Regions from separate parts of the Xanthobacter pseudotagetidis genome, predicted to be linked through region 1. Evidence: riboswitches for the same ligand, from Rfam matches in the RefSeq annotation. Region 1 holds a riboswitch; the other holds the start of a gene.
What was found. A riboswitch is a leader RNA that binds a small molecule or an ion and turns the genes downstream of it on or off. The one in region 1 is predicted to bind glycine.
Positions count from the first base shown of each region.

Region 2: linked by a shared signal. The riboswitch ahead of V5F67_RS19505 (D-amino acid dehydrogenase) and the one ahead of gcvT (glycine cleavage system aminomethyltransferase GcvT) in region 1 are both predicted to bind glycine.

Region 1 covers NZ_CM195534.1:4,717,068-4,723,934, reverse strand. The annotation lists gene gcvPA (aminomethyl-transferring glycine dehydrogenase subunit GcvPA) at 1-1,324, opposite strand, end outside; gene gcvH (glycine cleavage system protein GcvH) at 1,371-1,748, opposite strand; gene gcvT (glycine cleavage system aminomethyltransferase GcvT) at 1,766-2,911, opposite strand; glycine riboswitch at 2,973-3,082, opposite strand; glycine riboswitch at 3,085-3,184, opposite strand; gene V5F67_RS21620 (VWA domain-containing protein) at 3,532-5,313, shown strand; gene V5F67_RS21615 (orotate phosphoribosyltransferase) at 5,422-6,120, shown strand; gene V5F67_RS21610 (quinone-dependent dihydroorotate dehydrogenase) at 6,131-6,867, shown strand, end outside.
Region 2 covers NZ_CM195534.1:4,256,766-4,263,632, forward strand. The annotation lists gene V5F67_RS19485 (tripartite tricarboxylate transporter substrate-binding protein) at 1-491, shown strand, start outside; gene V5F67_RS19490 (tripartite tricarboxylate transporter TctB family protein) at 632-1,093, shown strand; gene V5F67_RS19495 (tripartite tricarboxylate transporter permease) at 1,104-2,603, shown strand; tRNA gene V5F67_RS19500 (tRNA-Lys) at 2,739-2,814, shown strand; gene V5F67_RS19505 (D-amino acid dehydrogenase) at 3,037-4,326, opposite strand; glycine riboswitch at 4,445-4,546, opposite strand; gene V5F67_RS19510 (branched-chain amino acid ABC transporter substrate-binding protein) at 4,774-5,952, shown strand; gene V5F67_RS19515 (branched-chain amino acid ABC transporter permease) at 6,023-6,867, shown strand, end outside.

The sequences.
Region 1 (6,867 bases):
GCGCGGCGGCGAAAGCAGCGCGGTCGTCCTCGGTCGTGGTCTCGGTGGCGGCGACGAGGATCAGGTCGTCGAGGCCCGCCTTCGGCGCGAGGCGCGAGTACGGCACGCCGCCCAGCACGCCCTTCCGCGCCAGCTTCTCGATCACGTCCGCCGCCTTGCCCGGCACGCGGATGGTGAACTCGTTGAAGAACGTCGCATTCAGCACCTCCACCCCCGGCACCGCCACGAGGCGGTCGGCGAGGTCGCAGGCGCTGGCATGGTTGAGGCGGGCGAGCCGCGTCAGCCCCTCGCGACCGAGCAGCGACAGGTGGATGGTGAAGGCGAGCGCGCAGAGGCCTGAATTGGTGCAGATGTTGGAGGTCGCCTTCTCGCGGCGGATATGCTGCTCGCGGGTGGAGAGCGTGAGCACGAAGCCGCGCCGGCCCTCCGCGTCCACGGTCTCGCCGGCGAGGCGGCCGGGCATCTGGCGGATGAATTTCGGCCGGGTGGCGAACAGGCCCACATACGGGCCGCCGAAGTTCAGCGCGTTGCCGATGGACTGGCCCTCGCCGACGACGATGTCGGCGCCCTGGGCGCCCGGCGGCTCGACGAGGCCGAGCGACACTGCTTCCGTGAACACCGCGATCAGCAGCGCCCCCTTCTCGTGCGCCCTGGCGGCGATGGGCTTGAGGTCGACGAGGTTGCCGAACACGTCCGGCGACTGCACGACGATGCAGGACACGGTCTCGTCGATGGCCGACAGCAGGTCCTCCCCGCCCGCCGGCACCGGCGCCAGCGCCGTCACCTCGTCTTCGGCATAGCGCGAGACGGTCTCGATGGTGGCGCGATAGTGCGGATGGAGGTTGCCGGCCAGCACCGCCTTGCGCCGCCGGGTGACCCGGTGGGCCATGAGCACCGCCTCGGCGGCCGCGGTGGAGCCGTCATACATGGAGGCGTTCGCCACCTCCATGCCGGTCAGTTCGGCCACCTGGGTCTGGAACTCGAACAGGTATTGCAGCGTGCCCTGGGCGATCTCGGGCTGATACGGCGTGTAGGAGGTGAGGAACTCCGAGCGCTGGATCAGGTGGTCGACGCTCGCCGGCACGTGATGGCGATAGGCTCCCGCGCCGACGAAGAACGGCACCGATCCCGCCGGCACGTTCTTCGCGGCGAGGCGTGCGAGCTGCCGCTCCACCTCCAGCTCGCCTTTCGCACGCGGCAGGTCGGGAAGCTCGGTCTCGCGCTTGTCCTTCGGAATGTCGGCGAACAGCACGTCCACGGACGCGATGCCGATCCGCGCCATCATCTCGGCGCGGTCGTCGGCGGTCAAAGGCAGATAGCGCATGATGCGTCTTTCTCGATCGAACGGGGCCGGCGGGGGCGCGCCGGCCTCAGCCCAGCGTCTCCAGGAAGGCCTTGTAGGCGTCGGCGTCCATGAGGGCGTCGAGCTCGGACGGGTCGGCGAGCCTCAGCTTCAGGAACCAGCCCTGGCCCTCGGCGTCGGTGTTGACGAGGCCGGGATTGCCCTCCAGCTCCGCGTTCACCTCCACCACCTCGCCGGAGAGGGGGGCATAGACCTCGCTCGCGGCCTTCACGCTCTCGACGACGGCGGCCTCCTTGCCCTTCTCCACCGTCTTGCCGATGTCGGGCAGCTCCACGAACACCACGTCGCCGAGCTGGCTCTGGGCGTAGTCGGAGATGCCGACCACCGCCACCGCGCCGTCGAGGCGGATGTATTCGTGGTCCTTGGTGTAGCGCACGCTGGTCATGTCTTGAGGCCCCCGGTTCAGGATTTGCGGTGGTAGCGCGTCGGCACGAAGGGCAGGGCGACGACCGAGGCGGGAAGCGCCTTGCCGCGCACCAGGACCTCCAGCGCCGTGCCCGGCGCGGCATAGGCCGGCGGCACGTAGCCCATGGCGATCGGCGCGTTGAGGCTCGGCGCGTGGCCGCCCGAGGTCACGGTGCCGACCACGGTGCCAGCGGCGGCGATCTCGGCCCCCTCGCGCGCCGGCTGGCGGCCCTCGATCCTCAGGCCGACGCGGATGCGGCCCGTGCCCTCGGCAAGCTCGCGCTGGATGCGCGCGGCGCCGGGAAAGCCGCCCTCCAGCCGCCGGCGCTTCTGGATCGACCAGGTGAGCGCGGCCTCGACGGGGGAAGTGGACAGGTCGATGTCGTGCCCGTAGAGGCACAGCCCCGCCTCCAGCCGCAGGCTGTCGCGGGCGCCGAGGCCGATGGTCTTGACCTCCGGCTCGGCCATGAGGCGTGCCCAGAGAATGGGCGCCTCCAGCGCCGGCAGCGAGATCTCGAAGCCGTCCTCGCCGGTGTAGCCGGAGCGCGACACCTGCATGGGGAAGTCGTCCACCAGCAGCACGCTTGCTTCCATGAAGCCGAGCAGCAGCGCGTCGGGGCAGTGGCGCTCCATCACCATGGCGGCCTCGGGCCCCTGGAGGGCGATGAGGGCGCGGTCCTCCACCACGTCGAGGCGCACGGAGGAGGGCAGGCGCGCGGCGATGTGGGCGAAGTCCACTTCCTTGCGGGCGGCGTTCACCACCAGCAGCAGGCGCCCGTCATTCTCGTGGCCCGCCGGACGGGTGACCATGAGGTCGTCGATGATGCCGCCGTCGTCGGCGGTGAGCTGGGAATAGCGCTGGCGGCCCTCGGCGAGGTTCAGGATGTCGGCCGGGACCAGCGCCTCGAGTGCGCGGGCGGTGGCGGCGTGGTCGCGCCCCTGCAGGATCGCCTGGCCCATGTGGGAGACGTCGAACAGGCCCGCATGCTCGCGGGTCCAGTTGTGCTCGGCGATGATGCCGTCGGCATACTGCACCGGCATCTCGTAGCCGGCGAACGGCACCATGCGGGCACCGAGCTCGATGTGTTCGAGGTGAAGCGGGGTCTTCTGGAGGGGACCCGCATTTTCGTCCGGCTGCGCCATAACAGGCTCCCGACAGGATGCGCCAATCTGGCGGCCCCGTGTCCGGGTCCGCGCGGCGCCCCCTCTGTCCGGGAAACCTGAGAGATTTCGCCTCGCCTCGTGGAAGGGCGCGGCTTACTCCTTCGGTGAGCGCGAAATCCCGCTCGCGCGGGGGGCGCTGCTTTCCAGAGGCTCGTCCCCCTGCGGCCCTTTTGCCTGAGCGGTTCCGGGGCGGTTGCGCCTTCGGCGCCGGCCGCGCCCCGAAAGGCCGCCGGTCTCTCCCGCAGGGATCGTCCGATGGCCGCGCCACCCCTGAAAGGCGAGTCGCACGGCCGAGGCGCAGCATAGGCGATAAGGCGGGGGCGTCAATGAGCCGGGGCGGGGGCAGCCCGACGCCGTCCGCCGTCCGGGAGCAACACGCGCCGCCTTTCTGTGTCATTCTCGGTCAAGTCGCCTGATTTGGAAGGCGCTGCGGTGGCGCCAACGTAGTTATCCGCGCGCCCGTGGCATCAAGCGGATAGGGACATGGACATGAGGAAATCTTCGTCTTTGAGGCTGTGATTCTGGTTGCAATTCTATTCACGGAATGGCTCCTTCCCCGGCGCGGGGTTCGAAGTGGTCGAACGGGATAGAGATTCAGCATGCGCCTGAGCCGTATTCTTCTCATGTTCCTCTGCGTCGTATCGGCGCCCGCGCTCGCCGCCGAGCGCACCATGATCGTCCTCGATGCCTCCGGCTCCATGTGGGGCGCCATCGACGGCAGGCCGAAGCTGGAGATCGCCCGGCAGGCGCTCAAGCAGACGCTGGCCAAGCTTCCGCCCACCGCCGAGGTCGGGCTCATGGCCTACGGCCACCGGGAGAAGGGCAACTGCGCGGACATCGAGCTGGTGGTTTCCCCGGCGGCGGGCAGCGGCGCGGCCATCGCGGCCGCCGCGGACAAGATGCGCTTCCTGGGCAAGACCCCGCTCACCGAGAGCGTCCGCCAGGCCGCCGCGGCGTTGCGCTCGACCGAGGACAAGGCGACCGTCATCCTTATCACCGACGGCGTGGAGACCTGCCAGGCGGACCCGTGCGCGCTGGCGGCCGAGCTGGAGAAGACCGGGGTCGACTTCACCGCCCATGTGGTCGGCTTCGGGCTGACCCGGGAGGAGGGGCGGCAGGTGGCCTGCCTCGCCGAGCGGACCGGCGGGCGCTACATCCGCGCCGGCAACGAGGCGGAGCTGAAGGACGCCCTCGCGCAGACGGTCGCCGCGCCGCCCGCGCCGAAGACCACCGCGCCGAAGACCGCCGCGACCCAGGCGAGCGTGAGCGTGCCGCAGGCGACCATATCCACCCCGGCCAAGCCCGGCATCGGCGCGGGCTTTCTGGTGAAGTGGACCGGCCCGGCCGCCACCAACGACTATGTGGATCTCGTGCCGGCCGGCACGAAGGAGATCGGCGGGGAGCTGTCCTACGCCTATGTGGAGAAGGGCAAGGACGCGGAGCTGCGCGCGCCGGGCACGCCCGGGACGTACGACATCCGCTATGTCTGGAACGGCCCCGACAAGCGCCGGGTCCTGGCGACCGGCAAGGTCGAGGTCGTCGACAGCAAGGTGGCGCTGGTCGCGCCGGCCAGCGTGCCCGCGGGCTCGGCGTTCGAGGTCACCTGGAAGGGACCCGGGCAGGCGCGCGACTATGTGGACCTCGTCCCCGCCGGCCATAAGGAGGCGGCGGGCGAGATCGCCTATGCCTATACCGAGCAGGGCAACCCCGCGACGCTCAGGGCGCCGGGCGACGTCGGGAAGTACGCCCTGCGCTATGTCCTGGAGGCCGCCGGCGGCCGCCAGGTCCTCGTCACCGTGCCGCTGGAGGTGACGGCCGCCTCGGCCGCGCTCGCCTTCCCGCCGAAGGCGCCGGCCGGCTCCGCGCTCACGGTGAACTGGCGCGGGCCGAAGGGCGCCGGCGACTATGTGGACCTCGTCCCGGCCGGCCACAAGGAAACGTCGGGCGAGACCGCCTATGCCTATGTGGACCAGTCGGAGGACGGCGAGACCGTGGAGCTGCGGCTGCCGGTGAAGCCCGGCGCCTACGTGATCCGCTACGTGCTGGAGGGGGCGGGTGGCCGCCGCGAGCTGGCGCGCGTGCCGTTCACCGTGGAGGAGGTGGCGCCCGCGACCCTGACGGCACCGGCGCACGTCGCGCCCGACGCAGCCATCGCGGTCGAATGGTCGGGGCCGAATGGCGACGGCGACTATGTGGACCTCGTTCCCGCCGGCAAGGCCGAGACCAGCGATGAGCTGTCCTACGCCTATACCCGTCACACCGACGGCAAGACCGCCTCCCTCACCGCGCCTGGGACGCCGGGGCGCTACGAGATCCGCTATGTCCTGCAGGGGGTGGATGCGCGGCGGGTGATCGTCCGCATTCCGGTGGAGGTGCGCTGAGCGGCCCATCGGGCGGGCGCGGCCTGCCCGCCCGATTGGGGTGCCCATCGGCCCCGCCTCTGATATATGCCCCCTCCGATCGAGGCTTCAGACGAAGGGGCGCAACCCATGGCGAACGTCACCGCTTTTCCCGACAAGGCCACCATCGCCAAAGAGACCGCGCGCATGCTGATCGAGGTGGAGGCGGTGCGCTTCTCCTCGGGCGAGCCCTTCATCTTCACCTCGGGCTGGGCGAGCCCGGTCTATGTGGACTGCCGGCGCCTGATCTCCTTCCCGCGCGTGCGCCAGACGCTGGTGGACTTCGGCATCTCGACCATCTTCCGCGAGGCCGGCTACGAGAAGTTCGACGCGGTGGCGGGCGGCGAGACCGCGGGCATCCCGTTCGCCGCCTGGGTGGCGGACCGCCTCATGCTGCCCATGCAGTACGTGCGCAAGAAGCCCAAGGGCTTCGGCCGCAACGCCCAGATCGAGGGCCATATCGAGGAGGGCCAGCGGGTGCTGCTGGTGGAGGACCTCACCACCGACGGCAAGAGCAAGGTCCTGTTCGTGAACGCGCTCCGCAACGCCGGCGCCGAGTGCGGCCACTGCTTCGTGTTCTTCTATTACGACATCTTCGCCGAATCGGCCGGCATCCTGAAGGACGCCGGCCTCACGCTGCACCGCCTCGCCACCTGGTGGGACGTGCTGGCGCAGGTGAAAGAGATGAACACCTTCCCCACCGAGCAGGTGGCTCAGATCGAGGCGTTCCTCCACGATCCCCACGCCTGGTCGAAGGCCCACGGCGGCGCCGCGACCACCGGAGAATGAGCGCCACGTGATGGACCTCTACGCCCTGCTGCGGCCGGCGCTCGGCCTCGTCTCCCCGGAGCGCGCCCACGAGCTGGCGCTGGCGGCGCTGAAGCGCGGGCTGGTGCCGCCGGCGCCCCAGGGCGGCGACGACCCGATCCTGGCGACCACGGTCTGGGGCCTCCGCTTCCCCAACCCGGTCGGGCTCGCCGCCGGCTTCGACAAGGATGCGTCTGCGGTGGACGCCATCCTCGGCCTCGGCTTCGGCTTCGTGGAGGCGGGCACGGTGACGCCCCGCCCGCAGCCGGGCAACCCGAAGCCGCGCCTGTTCCGCCTGGACGACGACGAGGGGGTCATCAACCGCTTCGGCTTCAACTCGCAGGGGCTCGACCCGTTCGTGCGCCGGCTGAAGGCGCGCCGCGCCGCCGGCCGGCCGGGTATCGTCGGGGCGAATGTCGGGAAGAACAAGGAAACGGAGGACGCCGTCGACGACTATTCGGCGGGCATCGCGGCCACCTGCCGGCTTTCGGACTATCTCGTCTGCAACATCTCCTCGCCCAACACGCCGGGCCTGCGCTCGCTCCAGGCCAGGGTGGAGATGGAGACGCTGATCGCCCGCGCCATCGCGGTCCGGGACGCCGCCGTCGCCGATCCCGCCGCCCGCCCGCCGCTCCTGGTGAAGGTGGCGCCGGACCTTGACGATCAAGGGCTTTCAGACGTGGCGGAGGTGGCCTTGGAGACCAGGGTGGACGGCCTCATCATGGGCAA
Region 2 (6,867 bases), 460 kb from region 1:
CCTCGCACCTGTGCGGCATGCTGTTCATGTCCAAGGTCGGCACGCCCATGACCACCGTGCCCTATCCCGGCACGGGCCCGGCCATGAACGACCTGGTCGGCGGCCAGATCGACCTGCTCTGCGACCAGACCACCAACACCACCGGGCAGATCAAGGGCGGCAAGGTGAAGCCCTATGCGGTGACCACCAAGGAGCGGGTGAAGTCGCTGCCCGACATCCCGACCACGGCCGAGGGCGGCCTGCCGGTCGAGGTGGCGGTGTGGCACGGCATCTACGCCCCCAAGGGCACGCCGAAGGACGTGGTCGAGAAGCTCAACAAGGCCCTCGACGCCGCGCTCGACGACCCCAAGGTGATCGCCCGCATGGCCGACCTCGGCACCGAGCCGGAGCCCAAGGACCGCCGCAGCCCGGCCGTCCACGAGAAGTTCCTGCAAGACCAGATCGCCCAGTGGAAGCCGATCATCGAGGCGGCGGGCGTCTTTGCAGATTGACGCTTAGTCATGCGGCTTCCGGGCTCGCGCTCGGGAGCCGCATTGTTTATGCATGTGATCGTCGCGTCGGCGTCACGTCGCGGACATGGGGCAACATCGCCCCCAAGATCACAAGAACGACCAGTGGCTGAGGGGAGGCTATGAGTTTGGTGCGAAATCCCAAGGATGTCCTTGCGGGACTCCTCTTCATTGCCCTTGCGGCGCTGTTCGCGTGGCAGGCGCTCGACCTGCCCTTCGGCACATCGAGCCGCATGGGTCCGGGCTACTTTCCCATGGTGCTGTCTGGCACCCTCGCCTTCCTGGGCGCGGTGGTGCTGGTGAACGGCCTGCGCACCACCGGGGAAAGTCCCTCCGGCATCGCTTGGCGGGCGCTGATCATCCTCACCGGCGCGATCGTCTTCTTCGGCTTCGCCATGCGCCCGCTCGGCTTCGTGCCCGCGCTCGCGATCTCGGTCTTCGCCTCCACGCTGGCGAGCCAGAAGTTCCGTTTCCAGTCGGCGATCATCAACACCGTGATCCTGACGGTCTTCTGCTGGGCGGTCTTCATCAAGGGGCTCGGCCTGCCGCTGCAGCTCATCGGCCCCTGGCTCGGCGGATACTGAGGAGCGCGCCATGGAACTTCTCAGCAATCTCGAGCTCGGCTTCTCGGTCGCGCTCTCGCTCCAGAACCTTTTCTACTGCTTCATCGGCGTGCTTCTGGGGACGCTGATCGGCGTGCTGCCCGGCCTCGGCCCGCTCGCCACCATCGCCATGCTGCTGCCGATCACCTTCGGCCTGCCGCCGGTCTCCGCCCTCATCATGCTCGCCGGCATCTATTACGGCGCGCAGTATGGCGGCTCCACCACGGCGATCCTCATCAACCTGCCGGGCGAATCATCCTCGGTGGTGACGGCCATCGACGGCCATCAGATGGCCAAGAAGGGCCGCGCTGGGGCGGCGCTCGCCACCGCCGCGCTGGGCTCGTTCTTCGCCGGCTCGGTCGCCACCCTGCTGCTGGCGCTGTTCGCCCCGCCGCTCGCCAACCTCGCGCTGCAGTTCGGCCCGGCGGAATACTTCTCGCTGATGGTGCTGGGCCTCGTCGCCTCGGTGACGCTCGCCTCCGGCTCCATCGTCAAGGCGCTGGCGATGATCGTCCTCGGCCTGCTGCTCGGCCTGTCGGGCCAGGACATCTACACCGGCACCCCGCGCTTCACCTTCGACATGCAGGAACTGGCCGACGGCTTCGACTTCGTCGCCGTCGCCATGGGCATGTTCGGCATCGGCGAGATCATCCGCAACCTGGAGGACGAGCACGGCCGCTCGCTGGTCGCCGCCAAGGTGAAGGGCCTCCTGCTCACCAAGGACGAGTTCAAGGCGATCATCGCCCCGGTGCTGCGCGGCACCGCGGTCGGCTCGGTGCTCGGCATCCTGCCGGGCGGCGGCGCCATGCTGTCCTCGTTCGCCTCCTACTCCATCGAGAAGAAGGTCTCGAAGACCCCGAAGGAGTTCGGCAAGGGCGCCATCGCCGGCGTCGCCGGTCCGGAAAGCGCCAACAATGCCGGCGCCCAGACCTCGTTCATCCCCATGCTGACGCTGGGCATCCCGTCGAACCCGGTGATGGCGCTCATGATCGGCGCGCTCATCATCCAGGGCATCACGCCGGGGCCGAACGTGGTGACGGAGAAGCCGGACCTGTTCTGGGGCATCATCGCCTCCATGTGGGTCGGCAACGCCATGCTGGTGCTGCTCAACCTGCCGCTGATCGGCATGTGGGTGCGCCTGCTGACCGTGCCCTACCACCTGCTGTTCCCGGCCATCATCGCCTTCTGCTGCATCGGCGTGTACTCGGTGAACAACAACGCCTTCGACGTCTACTCGATGGCGCTGTTCGGGGTGCTGGGCTACGCGCTGGTGAAGCTCGACTGCGAGCCCGCGCCCATGCTGCTGGGCTTCGTCATCGGGCCGATGCTGGAGGAGTACCTGCGGCGCGCCATGCTGATCTCGCGCGGCGACCCGATGGTGTTCCTCACCCGCCCGATCTCGGCGGTGCTGCTGATCCTCGCCGTCGTCGCGCTGGTGATGGTGCTGCTGCCCTCGGTGCAGAAGACCCGTGAGGAGGCCTTCAAGGAGTGAGCCTTGCGGCGCGGCGGCGTACCGTCGCCGTGCCGGCTGGACCGATCCGACGACCGGCAAAAAAGTGCGCCTCCGCTCTTGTAAGGGCGGGGGCGTTTTGCTAAACGGACGCCTCCTTCCGGGGCCACCCGGAACGGGCGCATAGCTCAGTTGGTAGAGCAGCTGACTCTTAATCAGCGGGTCCTAGGTTCGAGCCCTAGTGCGCCCACCACTTATCCCCCTGAAATCGATGCGATTTTGGAGCCGCGAGGCGGAGTGGCGGCCCATCGGGGCCGTCCCCACCGCGCCGCCTCGAAGACGAGCGCGCCGGGCCTGCCCCTCCGGCTGCGGCGCCCCCGCGCTTGCCATGACCGGCCAGAAAGCGCAGCGGTGGCCTCGGTGCGGCGCGCGCAGGCGCGTGCCGCATGGGGTGAGCGCCGAGGCCGCGCCGCCTTCAGCGCGCCGCGCCGATGGCCTCTGCGATCAGGTGCGCGGTGCCGGCCGAGAGCGTCCAGCCGAGATGGCCATGGCCGGTGTTGTACCAGACGCCCGGCCGGCGGCCCGGTCCGACGCGCGGCATCATGGACGGCGTCATCGGCCGCAGCCCGGCCCAGGGCTGGATGCGCCCGGTGCCGACGCCCGGGAACAGCGTGCGCACCCAGCGCACCAGCGGGGCGATGCGCTCCGCGCGGATGTCCCGGTTCTCGCCCGCGAACTCGGCGGTGCCGGCGACGCGGAAGCGCTCGCGCCCGAGCCGGCTGGTGACGATCTTGGTGGCGTCGTCCAGGAGGCTCACCCACGGTGCCCCGGCCTGGCTTTCCGCGTCGTCGAGATGAACGGTGATGGAATAGCCCTTCACCGGATAGATGTTCACCCGGTCGCCGAGCTGCGCGGCGAGGGCGCGGCTGGCGATGCCGGCGCAGATCACCACGCCGTCCGCCTCCAGCACCTCGGCGGCGCCCGCCTGCGGGCCGGCCTGGGACCAGCGGATGCGCACGCCCGCCCCATCGGCCGTGACCGCCTCCACCTTCGCCTCGTGCAGGAATGCGACGCCCTGCCTGCGGCAGGCATGGGCGAGGCCGCGCGTGAACCTGTGGATGTCGCCCGTGGCGTCCGAGGGGGTGTAGAAGCCGCCATGGAACGCGCCTTCCAGCGCCGGCTCGATGGCGCGCATCTCCTCCGGCGTCACAGCGCGGCGCTCCAGCCCGCCTTCGGCCAGGAGCGCGTTGACCCGGCCCGCATGCTCGAAGCCGGCGCGGTCGCGGTAGACGTGGAGGATGCCGCGCTGCTCCAGGTCGAAGTCGATGTTCTCGCGCGCGGCGGTCTCGATCAGCAGGCGCCGTGCCAGGACCGCGAGCCGCGCGGTCGCGACCGTGTTGGCGCGGTAGTTGCGGATCTCGCCGAGGAACTCCGCGATCCAGGAATACTTGTGCCAGGACGGCATCGGGTTCAGCAGCAGCGGCGCGTCCCTGCGCACCATCCATTTGAGGCCCTTGGCGATGGTCGAGGCGTGGTTCCACACCTCGGCATTGCTGGCCGACAGCTGGCCGCCATTGGCGAACGACGTGTCCATGGCGGGATAGCGCTCGCGCTCGATGACGCTGACGCGGTGGCCATTGCGGGCGAGCGCATAGGCGGTGGTGACGCCGGTGATGCCGGCGCCGATGACGGCGAGATGGGACATGGCTTCCTCTCGAAGCGCACGGGGACAGGAGGAGCGCCGAAGCGCCCCGGCGAGCCCCATCTGTCCCGGCACCTGAGAGCTTAATCCGCCGCCGGGAGCGCGCGGCTCCTGGCGGAAGATTTCCCCTTCGGTGGGCGCCCCGCGGGAGATTGTCCCGCCAGCGCCTCTCTCCAGATCGTCCTGCCGCGCGGTCCTTCTGCCTGAGAGTTTCCTGGGGCGCTTGCTCCGTCGGCGCCGCCCCGGCGGCAGGCGCCCGAGCGGTCTCTCCCACGCGACATGGTCGGACGCGCCTTTGTCCCAGAGATCGCATTGCGGCGCAACAGCGGCCGCCGGCCTCGCCGCCGCGCATGTGGGCACATGGCCTCGCAAAGGCTTGAAGCTACATGATCCACGGTCCATGAAAATTTTATTCAAGTCGTTTGACTTTTATGAAAATGATTGTCTATCCTCACATCCGGTTCTTCCAGACCCCGTCCAACGGGGCACCTTTTCCAGAGGATCGGAACAATGAACGTAGCTCTCGACCGGCTGCGACGGGCAGCCGCGTGCGCCGTCGCCTGCCTTGCGCTCGGCGCCTCCCAGGTCCAGGCGAAGGACGAGGTGTCCGTCGCCTTCATCGGCCCGCTCACGGGCGGCGTCTCCGCCATCGGCATCGGCGCGCGCAACTCCGCGAGCCTCGCGGTCGCCCTGCGCAACCAGGACCCCAAGGCGAAATACACCTACAACCTCGTGGCGCTGGACGACGAGTGCAAGCCGAACGTGGGCATCCAGGTGGCCACCAAGGCGGCGACCGACAAGAAGATCATCGGCGCCGTGGCGCACTATTGCTCGGCCGTCGCCATGGGCACCGTGAACGTGTTCCACGAGTTCGGCCTGCCCGCGATCGTCTGGGGCGCGGTGCTGCCCGAGATCACCAGCGGCAACGACTTCGACGAGGTCTTCCGCGTCAACGGCACCATGCTCAGCCAGGAATTCACCGCGTCGAAGTTCATGACGCAGCAGGGCTTCAAGACCTGGGCCGTGATCCACGACACCACCGACTACGGCAAGGGCCACAACAAGTATTTCACCAAGTTCATCACCGATGCCGGCGGCAAGATCCTCGGCAGCTTCGGCGTCTCCTCGGACCAGCAGGACTTCACCGCCGAGCTCACCCAGATCAAGGCGCTGAACCCGGACGTGATCTACTTCGCCGGCCTCGCCCCGCTCGGCATCCGCATCCGCTCGCAGATGGACAAGCTCGGCCTCGGCGACGTGCAGTTCGAGGGCGCCTCGGGCATCGTCTCCGACACCTTCGCGGCCACGCTCGGCCCGCTCGCCGAGGGCGCCCTCGCCTTCCATGCCGGCGTACCGATCGCCAAGCTGCCGGGCGGCCGGTTCTTCATGGCCGAGTACGAGAAGGCCGGCTTCAAGGAGCCGCCGGAAATCTGGGGCCCGTTCTCCTTCGCCGCCATGAACCTGCTCCTCGACACCATCGAGAAGGTCGGCCCCAACCGCAAGGCTGTGGTCAAGGCGCTGATGGACGTGAAGGACGCCGCCTCCATCGTCGGCCCGATCACCTTCGACAAGGACGGCCAGAACGAGCTGGCGCTCATCACCACCTACATCGTCCAGGACGGCAAGTGGATTCCCTGGGAGCAATCGGAATACGCCACCGGCCAGCGCAAGCTGAAGAAGCGCCCGTGAGCCTGCCGCCGCCCCCCGCGGGGGGCGGCGCCCCGACCCTTCCCGCATTCACACCGGAGCCGGTTTCTCCATGGACATGGCGGCGCTGAGCCAGCACGTCACCAACAGCCTGATGCTGGGCATGATGTACGCCCTCGTGGCGGTTGGCTTCACCCTGTTCTTCGGCGTCCTCGACGTCATCAAGTTCTCGCACGGCGACGTGCTCATGGTGGGTGCGTTCGCGGCCTATACCGTGGCCGCCGCGCTCAGCGCGTCGGGCATCGCCGCCAGCTCCTTCGCGGTGATCGCCCTGGCGCTCGCCGGGGCGATCCTCGTGACCGCGCTGCTCGGCATCCTCATCGCCCGGGTGCTGGTGCTGCCGCTGAGGCAAGCGCCCGCCCTCAACGTGCTGCTCATCACGCTGATGGCCGGGACGCTGCTGCGCGAGGCGGTGCGCCTGTTCTATCCGGACGGGGCCAACCCCAAGCCGTTCCCGCGCCTGCTGCCCTCGGGCAGCATGGAGCTCGGCGCCGTCAGCCTGCGCTATGACAGCCTCATCCTGCTGGCGGCGGGGCTCGTGGTGATCATCGCCGTGCACGTCTTCATCAACCGCACCCGCTACGGCCTCGCCATGAAGGCGGTGGCGCAGGATTCGGAGACCGCCCGCCTGATGGGCGTCAATTTCGACCTGGTGGTGCTCGGCACCTTCGCGCTCGGCTCGGCGCTCGCCGCCGTGGCCGGCGTGATGAACGGGCTCTACTACAACGAGATCAATTTCGGCATGGGCCTGTTCCTCGGCGTCGCCGGTTTCTCGGCCGCCATCATCGGCGGCATGGGCAACTTCTACGGCGCGCTCCTTGGCGGATTCCTGTTCGCCGCGCTCCAGACCATCGGCACCGTCGCCCTGCCCATCCCCAGCGCCTACCGCGACGTGTT